Lujinxingia vulgaris: one gene and its partner. The protein of the gene in region 2 interacts with the protein of the main gene of each other region in a pairwise test. Links are inferred from orthologs where the notes say so. Each region holds a gene or a part of one and is shown on either strand. Other genes may lie near its edges.

The links.
Region 1: the proteins of cheB (region 2) and FRC98_RS15925 interact in binary tests that used the Escherichia coli proteins (3 or more experiments, as listed by UniProt). The link is inferred for Lujinxingia vulgaris from one-to-one orthologs.

What each region holds. Positions count from the first base shown.
Region 1 is NZ_VOSM01000008.1:199,910-206,480, forward strand. The notes cover bases 916-4,022. They hold FRC98_RS15925 (hybrid sensor histidine kinase/response regulator), read right to left. Parts: upstream 3,623-4,022; coding sequence 1,208-3,622; downstream 916-1,207. Other genes in these bases: FRC98_RS15920 (site-2 protease family protein), read left to right, coding at 916-1,140; FRC98_RS15930 (methyl-accepting chemotaxis protein), read right to left, coding at 3,619-4,022. Outside these bases: folB (dihydroneopterin aldolase), read left to right, coding at 1-124; more of FRC98_RS15920, read left to right, coding at 166-915; more of FRC98_RS15930, read right to left, coding at 4,023-5,652; FRC98_RS15935 (hypothetical protein), read right to left, coding at 5,698-6,084; FRC98_RS15940 (chemotaxis protein CheW), read right to left, coding at 6,081-6,571. UniProt on the Escherichia coli protein: Involved in the transmission of sensory signals from the chemoreceptors to the flagellar motors. CheA is autophosphorylated; it can transfer its phosphate group to either CheB or CheY.
Region 2 is NZ_VOSM01000009.1:33,976-41,840, forward strand. The notes cover bases 2,290-5,160. They hold cheB (chemotaxis-specific protein-glutamate methyltransferase CheB), read left to right. Parts: upstream 2,290-3,125; coding sequence 3,126-4,196; downstream 4,197-5,160. Other genes in these bases: FRC98_RS16070 (hypothetical protein), read right to left, coding at 2,290-2,754; FRC98_RS16080 (CheR family methyltransferase), read left to right, coding at 4,193-5,160. In the rest of the region: FRC98_RS16060 (aldehyde dehydrogenase family protein), read right to left, coding at 1-274; FRC98_RS16065 (vWA domain-containing protein), read right to left, coding at 412-2,010; more of FRC98_RS16070, read right to left, coding at 2,068-2,289; more of FRC98_RS16080, read left to right, coding at 5,161-5,593; FRC98_RS16085 (type 1 periplasmic-binding domain-containing protein), read left to right, coding at 5,894-7,336; FRC98_RS16090 (hypothetical protein), read right to left, coding at 7,434-7,865. UniProt on the Escherichia coli protein: Involved in chemotaxis. Part of a chemotaxis signal transduction system that modulates chemotaxis in response to various stimuli.

The sequences.
Region 1 (6,571 bases), on a different replicon or contig from region 2:
GTTGGTGTTGGAGCGCCACGCGCAGGTCGAAGAGGTCTGCGTGGAGGTGCGAAAGATCGCCCCCGACGTGGCCGGAAGCCCCGCCTGGGTGGGCGCGCGCCTTCAGCGGCGGCGCTCCGACTAAGCGACCCCTTTGACACCCTCTCGCGTTGAGGTTTTTGCACGATGTTCTTAGAGCGTTCCGGACTGCATATCTTCACCTGGCGAAACATCGAGGTGTCTGTCTCGATGTGGTACGGGCTGATCATGGCCATGATCGTCTTTTTCCCCGCCCTGAGCGGTGGTTCCATGCTCGCCGGATTGATCTGGGTGGTGGCGGTGACGATTTCGCTGCTGGTGCACGAGTTTGGCCACGCGCTTGTGGCGCAGCGCTACGGGCTGGGCCCCAGCGTGCTGCTGCACGGCTTTGGCGGGCTCTGCATGATGCAGCGCGAGGCCAACACCGACGGGGAAGACGCACGGGTGGTCTTCGCCGGACCGGCCGCCGGCCTGATCTTCGGGGGGCTGGTCTATCTTTTTGCCACCTTCGCGCCGCAGGTCGCCTATGCCTCAACCTGGAGCGCGACTTTTGTGGCGGCGCTGCTCTTTGTGAACATCGGCTGGAGCCTGGTGAACCTGCTGATTCCGATGTGGCCGCTGGATGGTGGGCAGCTGTTTCATCTGATTTTGCGCCGCTTCAAAGACGAGGAGAGCGCGCGTCGCATTACGCTTAATGTGAGCATTTTTGTGGCGATCCCGGCAGCGATCGTGGGCTTTTTGATCTTTCGCAGCTTCCTCATCGCGATCTTTGCGGTGATGGTGGTGATGAGCTGCATGAGCATGTTGCAGACGGGGCAGTCGCTGGTGGGGCGTCGCAGCGGGCGCAGCCTGGCGACCGCCTCGGACTTTCATCAGGAGCTTCTGGCCCAGGCCGAGGCGGCGCTCTCCGATGAGGACTGGCGGGAGGCCTACCGGGTCTGCCATCAGATGCGCGCCTCGGGGCAGATGCCCGAAAAGATGCTCAACCGCGTCTGGACCATCCTGGGCGTGAGCGCCACGGAGATGGGGGAGTACGAGGAGGCGCTCGACTACCTGCGCCGCGCCCCGAAGTCGGCCGAGGTGGAGCAGGCCATCGTGCGTTGCCAGCGCGAGGTTGCCTGAAAGTCTTTTGAATTCAAGAGTTTAGGGCATGGCGGCCGGCGCGGACTTCGCACCGGCTTTTTTGCGCTCAGAGGAAGCGGCGCACCGTCTCCAGGAGCGTTTTCTCCTGGAAGTCGAGTTTGACCAGGTAGCCGTTGGCGCCCAGGCGCATGGCGCGCTCCTTGTCGGCGGGCTCACCCAGGGTCGTGAGGATGACGACCGGGAGACGAGCGTGATCTTCGGAGGTGCGGATGCGCTGGAGGAGCTGAAGGCCGTCCATCGTGGGCATCTGGATGTCGGTGAGCACCAGATCGACGCGGTGGCGACCGAGCATCTCCAGGCCGTAGTGGCCGTCGTCGGCCTCGAGCACCCGGTAGCCCTCGCCGCGCAGAATTGAGGTGACGAGCGTGCGGGTGACCTCGCTGTCTTCGACCACCAGGATGGTGCGGATGTCCAGCGCGCGGGTTCCCTGCACCGCGGTAAAGGAGCGCTGGCGTCGGGGTTTTTCGAGATCGAAGCGCGAGTCATGCTCGCTGCGCTCCATCAGGTCGACGACGTTGAGAAGGGGCACCACGTCGCCGGAGTCGGTCAGGGCGACACCGCGGCAGAGTCGCACGCCGGCCAAAAAGTCGCCCAGGGGTCGGCTGATGGCCTCACGCTCGCCAAGGACGCGGTCGATCCACACGGCGACGCGGCGCGCGCCCTTGCGCACGAGCAGCACGCTGAAGCGCTCCGGGGGTTGCCCCCGCTCGGCCAGCCCCAGCGGGGCGGTCCAGTCCAGAAGAGGGATGAGGCGCTCACCCACCGGCACGCAGACCGCGCCATGGACGCGGCGAAGTTCTTCGCGGCCCACATCGATGACCCGCTCCACATCTTTGGCGGTCAGCGCGAACTGGCGCTCGCCCAGGGTGAAGACGAGCACGGAGTTGACGGCCGTGGTCACCGGAAGGTGCAGGGTGAAGGTGGTGCCGCGGCCGACCTCGCTCTCGATCTCGATAAACCCGCCGACCTTGGAGATCTGGCGGCGCACCACGTCCATGCCGATGCCGCGGCCGCTGACGTCGTTGACGGAGTCGCGGGTGGAGAAGCCGTTTTCAAAGATCAGCGCGATGGCCTCCTGGTCGGAGAGGCGCGCGGCGGATTCGGCGGTGTGGATGCCCCGTTCAATGGCTTTTTTGCGAATGATCTGCGGGTTGATGCCGCGGCCATCATCGGAGAGCACGACGCGGATGGAGTCGCCAACGTACTCGGCGCTCAATTCGATCTCGGCCTCGGGCTCTTTGCCGGCGGCTTTGCGCTCCTCGGGGGTTTCCAGTCCGTGGTCGACGGCGTTTCGCACCAGGTGGAGCAGGGGCTCAGAGAGGGCGGAGAGGATGGCGCGGTCGACCTCGACGTTGCCGAAGGTGTCGACCAGGCGCACGCGTTTGCCCTGGGATTGGGCCAGATCGCGCACCGCGCGCGGGTAGTGGCTTAAGACCTGCGCGAGCGGCACGTGACGCATGTAGCGGGTCTGGTCGTCGATCTGCGAGGCGCGCACGTTGACCTGGTAGCTCTCCTCGCGCAGGGCCGTCTCGCAGGCGTCGAGGCGGTGGTTGAGGTTGCGCAGCGCCATGGTGTGGCTTTTGGGCAGCTGGCCTTCGAGCTGGGAGAGCATCGCGCGCAGATCCTGGCGGATGCCGTGCAGTTCTCCGAGCCGATACCCCACCCGGCGGCTCATCAAGAGCGCCTCGCCAGCGAGCTCGCCCAGGCGTTCGAGCTTTTCGACGTCGACGCGCAGGTTGGTGGTTGTCTGAATACGCAGCGCGCCCGACTCCAGCTCGCGCTCGTTGCCGGCGCCGATGCGCGCGCGGGTGGGCTGGGTGGCCTGCGGCGCCAGTGTGGACGGCGCGCTCGGCGGTGTGGCGAGCGCGGTGTCGGCGGCCGGCGTTTGTGCAGGTGTGGGAGCGTTGATTCTGCTGGATTCCTCTTTGGAATCAACAGGTTGCGAGTCGGCGGTGGGCGCGTCTGAGACGGGTTTTTCGTCGATCTCGGCCGGCGCCTTCGGGGCTGCAGCGGGAGTGTCGGCGGGGGAGGGCGCCGCCGAATTCTGAGCGGCCGGATCGTGGGGATTGATCTTTGCGGGAGCGCCGTCGCGCAGGTGATTGACGCGGTCGACGAAGCCGGAGAGGTCGAGGCTCTGGGTGGCGTTGCCGGCGGATTTCGTCATGAGCGCGCGCATCAGATCGAGGCCTTCAAAGATCAGCTCGACACGCTCAGGTTGGGTGATGTGGGCACCGGAGGGATCGTCGAGCAGGAGGTGCTCGGTCTGGTGGGCGACGAGGTTGACGTCGGCAAAGCCCATCATTTTGGCTTCGCCTTTAAGGGTGTGGATCTCGCGCAGGATCTCCTCGACGGCCTCCGGGTCGTCGGGGGTGCGCTCCAGGTTAACGAGCAGGGCGTTCATGCGTTCGAGGCGCTCGAGCGCCACCGCACGGAATTTTTCGATCAGGGCGCCAAAGCTCATGAGGGCTCCGACTCCTCATCGCCGAGGACGGGCGAGGTGTTTTTAGCGTGGACGTCGTCGCCTTCGGGCGCGTTCTCGGCCTCGCTCTCGCTCTCGTCAGCGCCGAGCTGGCGGGCGATGGCGTCGAACTCGCGGGAGCGGTCGGCGGGGGCGTCGTCAGCCTCGGAGTCGGCCTTTGCGGCGGCCTCATCGCGGGCGTCGAGGAGATCCTGGAAGAAGGCGTCGTCTTCGGCGATGGCGGCGCTGAACTCGATGGTGGGCGTCTCCTGGGCGCTCTTTGCGGCGAGCTCGACGGCGCGGCGGGGCTGGCGGTCGGTGGGGACGTCGGAGAGGTTGCCGTTGAAGCCCACCGGGGTCGCGATCTGGTTGCGGGAGGCCTTGCGGAGCGGGCGAGAGCGGGTGGCCTCGCGCTCTGTGGAGCGGTCGGCGGGGATCTCGCGGGAGAGGTCGGCCGGAGCTGAGAGTGGGAGCTCTGTGGAGCGGTCGGCGGGGATCTCGCGGGAGAGGTCGGCCGGAGCTGTAAGCGGAAGCTCTTTGCTGGCGTCGACGGAGGGCAGCGGGCTGGTCGCGCGGCCGGGGATGGTGCGAGTTGGCGTGCGTGTGGGGCGTTTCGGCGAGGAGGCCTCGGTCTCCATGACCCGGAACTTCTCGACGATATGACGCAGGCTCTCCGAGGCGTTGTGCAGCTCCCGGGCGGCGGTGGTGACCTGACGGGTGCCGGCGACGCCCTGATTGATAAGGTGCGAGAGCTCGTCCATCGACTGGGTGACCTGCTCGGTGCCCGACTGCTGCTGCTGAGTGATGAGCGAGATCTTCAGGGAGGTCTCGGTGGTGCGCTCCGAGAGTCGCGAGCCCTCCTCGGTGGCCATGACGCTGGCCAGGGAGGATTCGCGGATGTCGCTGACGAGCAGTTTGATGTCGCTGACCGACTCTTTAATGTTCTCGGCCAGGCGGCGCATCTCGGCGGCGACCAGCGCAAAGCCCTTACCCGCTTCACCGGCGCGCATGCCCTCCAGGCTGGCGTTGAGCGCCAGCAGGTCGGAGCGGTCGGCAATCGCTTTAATGACTTCCAGAATCTCGGTGATGCGCACCGTATGCGACTTCAACTCGCCAATGCGTTCGCCGACGGTGCGGTTGTTGGCCTGGGTTTTTTCAGCGGACTTGAAGACGGTCTGCGCGCTCTCGGCGATCTTGCGGGCCGAGGAGAGCAGGGTCTCCATGGTGCGCTGGGTCTCCTCGACGCTGCTGGCCTGGTGGGAGGCGGCGAGCTCCTGGTCGCGGAGCACCACCAGGATCTCTTCGGCGGCGGTGGAGACGTTGAGGGCGGTGGAGACGATCTCGCGCACGAGCTCGTTGAGGCTGAGCACCATCTGGTTAAAGGCCGAGCTTAAGTCACCCTCGCTCTCGGCGGTGGTGGTTGTGAGGTCGCCTTCGGCGATCTGACGGGCGCGCTCGGAGAGCTGGCGCAGATTTTTGACCATCGCGCCAAACGCCTCGCCAAGTTCTCCCGGGACGCGCTCATCGAGGAGTGGCGAGGTCAGGTGGTCGCGGGAGATGACGCGGGCCTGCACGGTGAGGCGGCGCATCTGGTTGGTGAGGCTGTGAAAACTTCGTCCGAGTTTGCCGGCGCCGCGGGGAAGCGGAAGATCGACGTCGGAGAGTTTTCCCGAGCGCAGCAGCATCGCCTCGTGTTCGATGACGCCGATGCGACCGGCGGCCAGCTCGTCGGCGTGGCGGCTGATGGCGTTGAGCTCGTCGAGCATGCGGTTGGTGGCGCCGGCCAGTCGTCCGACTTCGCTGTGCGGATCGGCGTTGAGGTGGGCCGAGCGCAGGTTGCCTTCGGCGATCGACTCGACCACCGCGGTGATGTCGCTCAAAGGGGCGAGCGACTGGCGCGTAAAGCCGATGGTGGCCACGCCGGCCACAAGCAGCAGCGCGGCGGTGAAGATGTGGCCGTGAAACGCCAGCACGCCCACGCCGATCAGCGTCAGGGTGGCGATGTAGATGCCGACTTTTTTCCACAGCAACATGACAGACCTTCGTAGGTGAGAGCCGCGCGCGGCTCAAAGCGCCCTTCAGCCGGTGATCGCAGCGGCCGGGGCGTTGCTGAGTGTATCGAGATCAAGGAGCCACACAACCTTATCGTCGAGCAGAGTGACGGCCGGACGGAGGATGGGGGGCAGCGCGCCGCGAAGCCAGCCCGGCAGGGGGAGCAGGTCGCGCGGGGCCAGCGGAAAGGTGCCCAGCACCGTACCCAGGTAGAGGCCCACCGGTGGGCCGGGAAGATCGAGAAGCCCGACCATACCGTGTTCGGTGGGCGTCATCCCCAGGTGGGGGCGCGGGTCGAGCACCGTCATCGAGACGCTCTCCGGCGCGAGCACGCTGCTCACAAGTTTGAGCTCCACGCAGAGCGTGGCGGTGCCGCAGCGAAAGAAGAGGGCGTCGAGGGAGGCAGTGCTCATCGGACCGCGGCGTCGTCGAGGAGGCGCTCAATGTCGAGGAGCACGCAGAGCTCCTCACCCAGCGGGTGCGCCCCGATGGCGTATCGGCGCGTGCTGCCTTTGATGGTGGTGGGCAGGGCGTCTTCGCGAAGCAGATGTTCGGGCCACTCATCAAGGCCGGTGACCTCGTCGACGTCCAGGCCCACGGTGTAGTGCGGGGTGTCGACAATGAGTGTGCGGCGGGTGTTGCTGGCCAGGGCCGGACCGGCGTTCTGTGACTCGAGAAAAGCACTTAAGTCGAGCACACCGATGACCTGACGGCGCAACACCGCGATGCCGCGGATGTGCCCGGGCGCGCCGGGAAGGGGCGTGGTCTCGAGCTGGCCGACGATCTCGCGCACCGCCTGCCCGTCGATGGCGAAGTCATCCTCGCCGCAGCGAAAACACACCACCGGTACAGTGACCACCTCGTCGATGACCTGATCCTGAAGGTCATCCCAGGCAAAGG
Region 2 (7,865 bases):
AGTCGAGCAGAGGTTTGCCGGTATCGTCGCTGATGATCTTCGCAAAGGACTCGCCCTCGGCGCTGACAAGATCGCGGAGGCGATCGAGGTAGGCAAAGCGCTGGTCCAGCGTGAGGTCGCGCCAGGCCGGAAAAGCCTCGCGGGCCGCCGCAACCGCCCGGGTCACGTCGCCTGCGGAGGTGATGGGGAAGTTGCCCAGGTGGGCTCCATCAACGGGGCTGAACTTCTCGATCACACCGGCGGAGACTTCGGCGCTTGCGGCTTGAGCAGACATAGTCGGGTCCTGATGGCGACGTCGGATAAAGAGGAGTCGAAGACGCGCGCGCCCGAGATGGCGAGCGAGCGCGCGGAACTAATAAACACAAAGAGCGCCGCGTCCAGCAAGGGCTGCGGGCGCTCCTGATCTCAACCTCAGGGAAGCAGCATCGCCGGGCGACTGTCCGCGCTCACGCGCGACTGCAAGGCCGGTCGCAGCCGATCGCCCAGATGCACCGGCCCCACACGCGCCGAAAAACCGCCGCTGAGACGACCAAAGCCCGGCCCCTGCAGCGCGTCGAGCGCAGGCAGGGTGCCCTCCACCGACCAGGTCGACTGCAACGCCGGCGCCAACACGTTCCAGGCCCCCACCATGTCGTCGACGCCAGCGGCGTAGAAGTAGTGGCCGCCGCTTGCGCAGGCCAGCTCCGCATACTCCTGCACCGGACCCACACGCCCGTCGGCGTCGCGCTCGGGCATGCAGTAAGACGCATCGGTCAACGTCACCGCCCCGCCCTCTTCTTCGGCATACACCGTCGCCGGGCGGCAGCGCTCATGAGGCTGGCAGCTGCTCTGATCTTCGCAGGTGGGCGCGCCGCAGCTCGCATCCTCGCGGCAGGCCTGATTGCCGCCCCACTGGCTGGGAAGATCGCGCAGGGTCGAGGCATCGAGCGCCGGATCCAGGTGCACGATCATCAGGCGCACCCCGGTGGCCTCCAGGCGCGCACGCACCACCTCGGCGTCGGCCTCGGTGTCAAACACCTGATTGGGAGTGTCGGTGAAGACGATGAGCGCCTTCTCGGCCTCGTCGTACTCCTCCAGCCCCAGGTCGCGGTCGAGCACGCGCAAAATCGCCTGATAGACGTTGGCCTCACGCGGGATCAGCGTGGGAAGCTCAGAGAGACGCGCGGTGAGGCTGTCGAGATCGCGGGTGAGGTAGTTGGAAAGCTCCCCGCCTCCGCTGGGCGTCAGCGGGCGCGTCTGCGCGCCCACATCGCCGCCGTAAAACCACAGGCTCACCGCGGCGTTTTCGCCGGTGAAACGACCGGCCAGCGAGATCAAAAAGTCCTGGATCATCTGGCGGTGGCGAAGCTCGGCGTCGGTGGCGCGCCCCGGATTGGCGCTGAGCGCCTGCGCGCCGCTCTCGTCATAGAGCGAGCCCGCCGAGACGGGCATCCGCCCGTCCAGGCTGGCGGTGTTCTGGATCAACACGCTCAACGCAAGCTCCGGCGAGCCCTCTCGCCCCAGGCTCCACTCCTGACGCACGCTGCCGGGGGTAAAGCTCACGGAGGTGGGACGCGCGCAGTAGCGAAAGGCGTCACCCACCTCGGCGGCCGTGCAACTGAGCCCCTCCCCGCAGTCCTCGGCCGTCTCACAGGCCGGCCCGGACTGCGCCAGGTAGCCCGCATCAACGCCGAGGTGGCCGGCCCGCAGCGTCTCATTGGGCCAGATCATCTCGCCGTCGAGCATATCGCCGGCGGCCACCGCCGGGCCCTCCTGGCTGAAGATCACAAAGGGAAAACGCGCCTCTCGGCTGCCCTCACACGTAAGGGGGCGGGGGGGCAGAAGTCGCAGCGCGCTTGGCCGAAGTTCCAGCCCGGGCTCGCGCGCCACATCCGCGCCACCGCCCACATCCCTGACGCCGGCATCGTTCTCCGGCGCCGGAGTACCGTCATCATCGCCGCAGCCGGCGATCATCCAGGCCGCGCCCAGCGCCAGCGCGCCGCGCATCCATCGGTCGAAAGGTCGAGTCATGGCCGCACCTTGAGCCAGGTTAGAAGAACTCCCCCGCAGGCCACGCGCGATGACGCGTCACAACCTGAGGAAGATGATCACAATCAGGAGAATCGTCGCGAAGAGCGCTACGAAGATCCACATCGAGATGCGCGTCGGCGGCGCCGGCTCCAGGCTCTCCAAGAGCGCCATATTGCGCTGGAAGCGCCGGCGCGAGTAGTTCAGCTTCGGGAAGGTATAATAGAGCGCGTCGGCGTCCTCATCGACGGTGACCTCGATATAACCTTCGGCCCCGAAATCGTTGAGCAAGCTCTGAACTTTCGCCGAGGGCAAATCGGTGCGGCTGGTCAGATACCCCAGCTCCACGCGCGGCTCGCGCGCGGCCGAGGCGATGCGCAGAAGCTCGTGCTGCTCGCGCACCTTTTTGACCCAGTCGGCGTCCTGCTTGAGGCTTGCGACCGCGCGCATAAAGGCCGGCGCCTTCTCCAGGTGGGCCTGCTCCTCAATATCGAGCGGCCCGGGCAGAAAACGCTCGGGGCGGGCGATCTCGTATGCGGCGAGTTTATCGAGCTGAATGCGCTCAACACCGTCGAGCTCTTCGATGCCTTCGAGCACCCGGGCGATGCTGTCGACGTCCATCGGAAAATAGGTCGTCACGCCCAGCACGGTCACCGGGGCCTCGTCGCGCCTGGCGAGCTCGGCGGCGACCTCCGAGATCAACTGGATGCCTTCGGGCACCGAGCGCAAGCGTTGACTGTCAGCCATAAACGAGATCCATCGGGGGAAATCCAGTGCCCGCGCCCGCGGGGGGCGGGGGCCAGAGGCGGCGCAATCTAACGATCTCTTCTCGAGTCGACAACCGGCGTTCACCTCGGGGGGCCACAGCCCGCATCGGCCGGATGATACGCCTTCGCCCCGGCCCTGTCATCCAACCCGAAGGGTGGACCCGAACGCCGGGGCCGGCCGCCTCCCAGACGCCCCCGGAGCGCGGGCCAACCACCGGGGCTGCGCCTGCCCCGGCTTGGTGATTCACCTGCGCGGAATGAGCGGGTATAGTCACACGTCTTTTAGCGCGGCTAAAGCTCCCCCGGCCGCACTGCCTGCCCGCACCCACTGCTAGAATCCATAGAGTTTTCATGAGCTTACGCATCGTCATCGCAGAAGACAGCGCGATCTTCGCCGAAGTCCTGGTCGACGTGCTCCGCGCCGAGCCGGGCATCGAGATTGTGGCCATGACCGACAACGGCGTCGACGTGGTCAACCTCTGCGAGGAGCATCGCCCCGATCTTGTGCTGATGGACATCCACATGCCGCGCCAGGATGGGCTGGCGGCCACCGAGGCGATCATGGCGCGCTGTCCCACGCCGATCCTGGTGGTCACCGCCGATCCGCACCGCGGTGGGGTCGACCTCTCCTTTAAAGCGCTCTCGGCCGGGGCGCTCGATCTGATGCCCAAGCCGCAGAGCCTGCCCTTCCCGGAAGAAGAGCGCGAGGCCCTCTTGCGCAAGATTCGGCTGCTCTCCCAGATTCCGGTGGTGCGCCATGTACGCGGCCGCAAGCGCCAGCGTGTCGAGGGGCCTCGGCGCGCCGCAAAGAGCGCAAAAACCGACGCCGCCGACCGCCCGGTGGCCGTCGTCGGGGTGGTCGCCTCCACCGGCGGCCCCAAGGCGCTGGCCCGCATCGTTGGCCAACTTCCTGCCGATTTCCCCGCGGCGGTGGTGGTCGTCCAGCACATCACCCACGGCTTCTCCACCCACCTGGCACACTGGCTCGATAACCACAGTCCGCTCACGGTGGTGGAAGCCTTTGAAGGCATCGGCCTGAAACGCGGCCACCTCTACATCGCGCCGACTGAGCGCCATATGATGCTGGAGCCCGATCTTAAACTCAGCGTCACCGAAGGCCCCCCGGTGGGCGGGCACTGCCCCAGCGGCGACCGCCTGCTCACAAGCCTTGCGCGCCATGCCGCCCCCCGGGCCATCGGCGTGATCTTAAGCGGCATGGGCGATGATGGCACCGTCGGGCTCACCGCCCTGCACCACACCGGCTGCACCACGCTGGCGCAGGACGAAGCCAGCTCGGTGGTCTACGGCATGCCCCGCTCGGCCATCGCCCACGGTGTGGTCGACAAGGTGGTGGAGCTCGACCAGATCGCCGAGGCGCTCATCCGCGAAGTCGAGGCCATCGAGCAGCGGGAGTCGCGATGAATCAGGGCCGCTACCAACGGCGCCAGGTCATCACCCAGGCCTGTGACCTCTTCGAGCGCTGGACCGGCTTTGCGCTGCGCGGCGCCGCGCCCACGCGCATCGCCGAGACCTTCGCGCGCCGCGCCGAAGCGCTCGGCTACGACGATCCCCTCACCTACGTCGAGGCCCTCCAGGACCTCTCCTCCACCGCCGCAGAGCCCCAGCGCCTGGTCAACCTGATCACCAACGGGCTCACCGCCTTCTGGCGCGATGAGCCTCAGCTCCTCGCGCTGCGCTCGATCCTGCGCAACCTCGGCGCCTCGGCCACCGCCGAGCGCCCTCTGCAGATCTGGTGCGCCGGCGTCTCCACCGGCGAAGAAGCCTACACCGTGGCGATGATCGCCAGCGAAGAGAACATCCCGGCCGACGTGTTGGGCACCGACGTCAACACCGAGTTCTTAAGCGTGGCGCGCCGCGGCCACTACGGCACCTGGAGCCTGCGCCGCCTCGATGAGACGCGCCGCGACACCTTTCTGCGCCCGATCGACGAGCACACCTTTGCCATCGATCATCCCGATCTGGAGCGGGTGCGTTTTGATCATCATAACCTTTTGCACACTGCGCCGCGCTCGCGCCGCGCGGATATGCGCTGGGATGTGATCCTCTGCCGCAACGTCCTCATCTACTTCACCCCCCGGGCCTCCGCCACGGTGGTCGGGCATCTGGCCGATGCCCTGGCCTGCGACGGCTACCTGATGCTCGGCTCCTCCGAGCAGATCCACGTGGAGCAGCTCAACACCGAGAGCCCGCGCCTGCGCGCCACCCGCCATGGCGAGGGCTTTTTGTACCGGCGCCACGAGACCAAACCCGGCCAGACCATTGAGCCCGGCGCCTGGACGTTCAGCGAGAGCGCCCTCGACGATCTTCTCGAGCCCCCCGCCCCCGAATACAGCGGACTTGATGAGCCCACCAGCGAGGTCGGTCTTAACGACACCGTCGTCGATCTGCTGGAGACCGCCGGCGCCCATATGCGCCAGGGGGAACTTCGTCTGGCGATGGCCTGCCTGGAGGCCGCCACCAGCTACGATCCTTTTGTGGTGGAAGGCCACTGCCTGCTCGGGCAGGTGCTCGACCAGCTCGACGCCGGCCACTCCGCGCTCAAAGCCTACCAGAAAGCCCTCTTTCTGGAGCCCTTTCACTGGGTGGCCGCCTGGGGCGCGGCCCGTATCTATGAGACTTTTGGCGAGCACGACGCCGCCCGCCGTGCCTGGCGACAGACGCTCGAAGGGCTGGCTGCAAGCCCCGAGCCCCTGCGCCACTCCCGGGTCATCCCGCGCCTGATTGGCCCCCTGGAAGACGCCCGCCAGCAGGCCCACCAGGACGCCCACCGCGCCCTCTCGGTGGTAAGCGAGTTGTAACTTTTTTCCTCGCGGCCGGAATGAACCCGCCCCCTCCCCGGTTCCTTCTATACCTCGGCAACGAGGTCGGAGCTGGCGCCGCCTGTCCGCGATCTCAGGCGACGCTGCTCTAACGCATGGCACCTCCTTTCGGCCAGAGCGCCCTGTCGGGATGACAGGGCGCTCTGGCTTTTCTTGCGCCACCTTTTTTCGACCCGCCCCCCCGCCCTTTGACAAGCTCCCCGGCGAAAGGCAGAGAAGGCCCTGGCGAGCGCCACGCTCGCGCCTAACTTCCCCCTCTTTCCACCCTGCGGAGGCACCATGTCGGGAGCCCTGTCCACGATCGTCTCAACGCTGCTCCAAGGCGAAACCCCGAAGCTCTCCTCCGAAGAGCTCACCACGCTTCTTGAGAGCCCTCAGGATGGCCCGGTGCTCGCCGCGCTGCTCCTCGCCCACACGCCACTTCGCGACGCCTGCGGCAAAGCCCTGCTCGCTCTCAAGGCCAATTCCCCCGACACTCCGGCGTGGATCTGGGCGCTGATCGCCTCCAATGAGCACGGCCCCCAGGAAGACGCCGTCGACGCCGCCCTCACCGACGAGGCCCAGGCCCCCACTGTGACCCGCGCGCTCTTTCTGGCCGGCGTCGACTGGTACCACGAGGCCCTCGTCGAGCTCATCGATGAGAGCGACACCGGCCTGGCCGCAGCCTCCCTGCTGGCCGCCGTCGACCCCGAGGAGCTCCTCGAAGCCCTCGAAGAGCTCGCCAGCCCCGAGGAGCTCATCACCGTGGCCCGCGCCTCGGCGCTGGCCCACGCTCCAGAACTTTTTGATGCGATCACCGAGTGGCGCCAGGAACTTCACGATGAGCTCAGCCTGGAGCAACGCGCCGCCATCGACGGCGCGCTCGCTTCGCTCGCGCCTCATCGCTTCGCTCGCCAGCTGATGCTCGGCGAGCTGGAGCGCACCTGGCTGGGCGACGACCGCGCCGTGGCCGACTTCTTGAGCTGCTACGGCCTGACCTCCTGGGTCCACACCCTGGCGGTGATGCGCACGGTGCGCGATCGCGACGGCTTCGATATGGCCGCCGCCCTGGCCACCAGCGCCGCGCTCCTGGCCTGGGAGAGCGAAGAGCTCGAAGACGAAGAGCTCCTCCTCGACGCCTCCACCCTCATCGACCGCTACCCCGCCGAGCTCGCCTTCCAGCTCGCGCTGGGCGAAGACGACAACCTCCCCGAGCTCCTCGTCGAAGTCGGCCAGCACGAGGCCCTCCTCGACCGTGGCCTTGCCTCCCCCGGCATCAGCGGACTTCCGCTGAGCGTCGCCGTCGACGACAGGTTGAGCCCCGAGCACATCGCCCGCGGCCTGGAGCGCTTCGCCACCGACCGCGCCGCCTCCATCGAAGAGCGCGTGGCCCTGGTGCACACCCTGGTGGAGATCCGCCACGCTGTGGAACTCGGCGATCTCGACCGACAGAGCGCCGGCGAGCTCATCGCCCCCTTCGCTTCCCACCCCGACGACGCGGTGCGCCAGCTCATCGCCAGCTTCGACGAACCGGACGCCTTCGCCGCTGCCAACGACTGGGGCTGCCGCGGGCTCGCCCACCTGCTTCAACAGTTCGCTCCCGGCGACGATGAGGCCCACCTCAACGCGCTGGCGCACGCCTGGTTCACCGGCCCCATCGCCCGCGCCACCATCGCGCGCGACGCCTTCATCTCCGCCCTCTTCAACGCCACCGGCATCGCCCACCCCGACGCCGAAATCTGAGGCGACGGACATCACGCACATCCGCAGGACACAAAAAAGCGGCCCCGAAATCGGGGCCGCTTTTTTGCTTCTTCAACAGATCCTCAACGCATCACAATCACTGCGCGCCGGCGCTCCCGGGCTTGGTGTTCACCTGGAAGTGACGGTAGGAGACCGACACGTAATTGATCGGCGCATCCTCCGGATCATCATCGCTGGGGCGGAAGTCCCCGAAGAACGCGATGGAGTTGGTCGACGCAAAATAATCAAAACCGTTGACCCGGCTGCGCGGCACCCACTGCCCGTCCTTAAAGACGCGCAACGAGCTGGAGAGCGGCACATCCGACAACACGTAGTTCGCCGCCCGACCGGTCGCCGCGATAATGATGTCGTTGATCGACTCCTCGATGTTCGGTGAGTCGAGTGAGTAGTAGTTGCCGCCGGTGGCCGTCGCGACCTGACGGTAGGCCTCACCATCATTGGTGACGATCGAGAAGATCGTGGTCCGCCCGGTGAAGTAGCCGATGAAGTCACTCATCAGCGCCTGCCC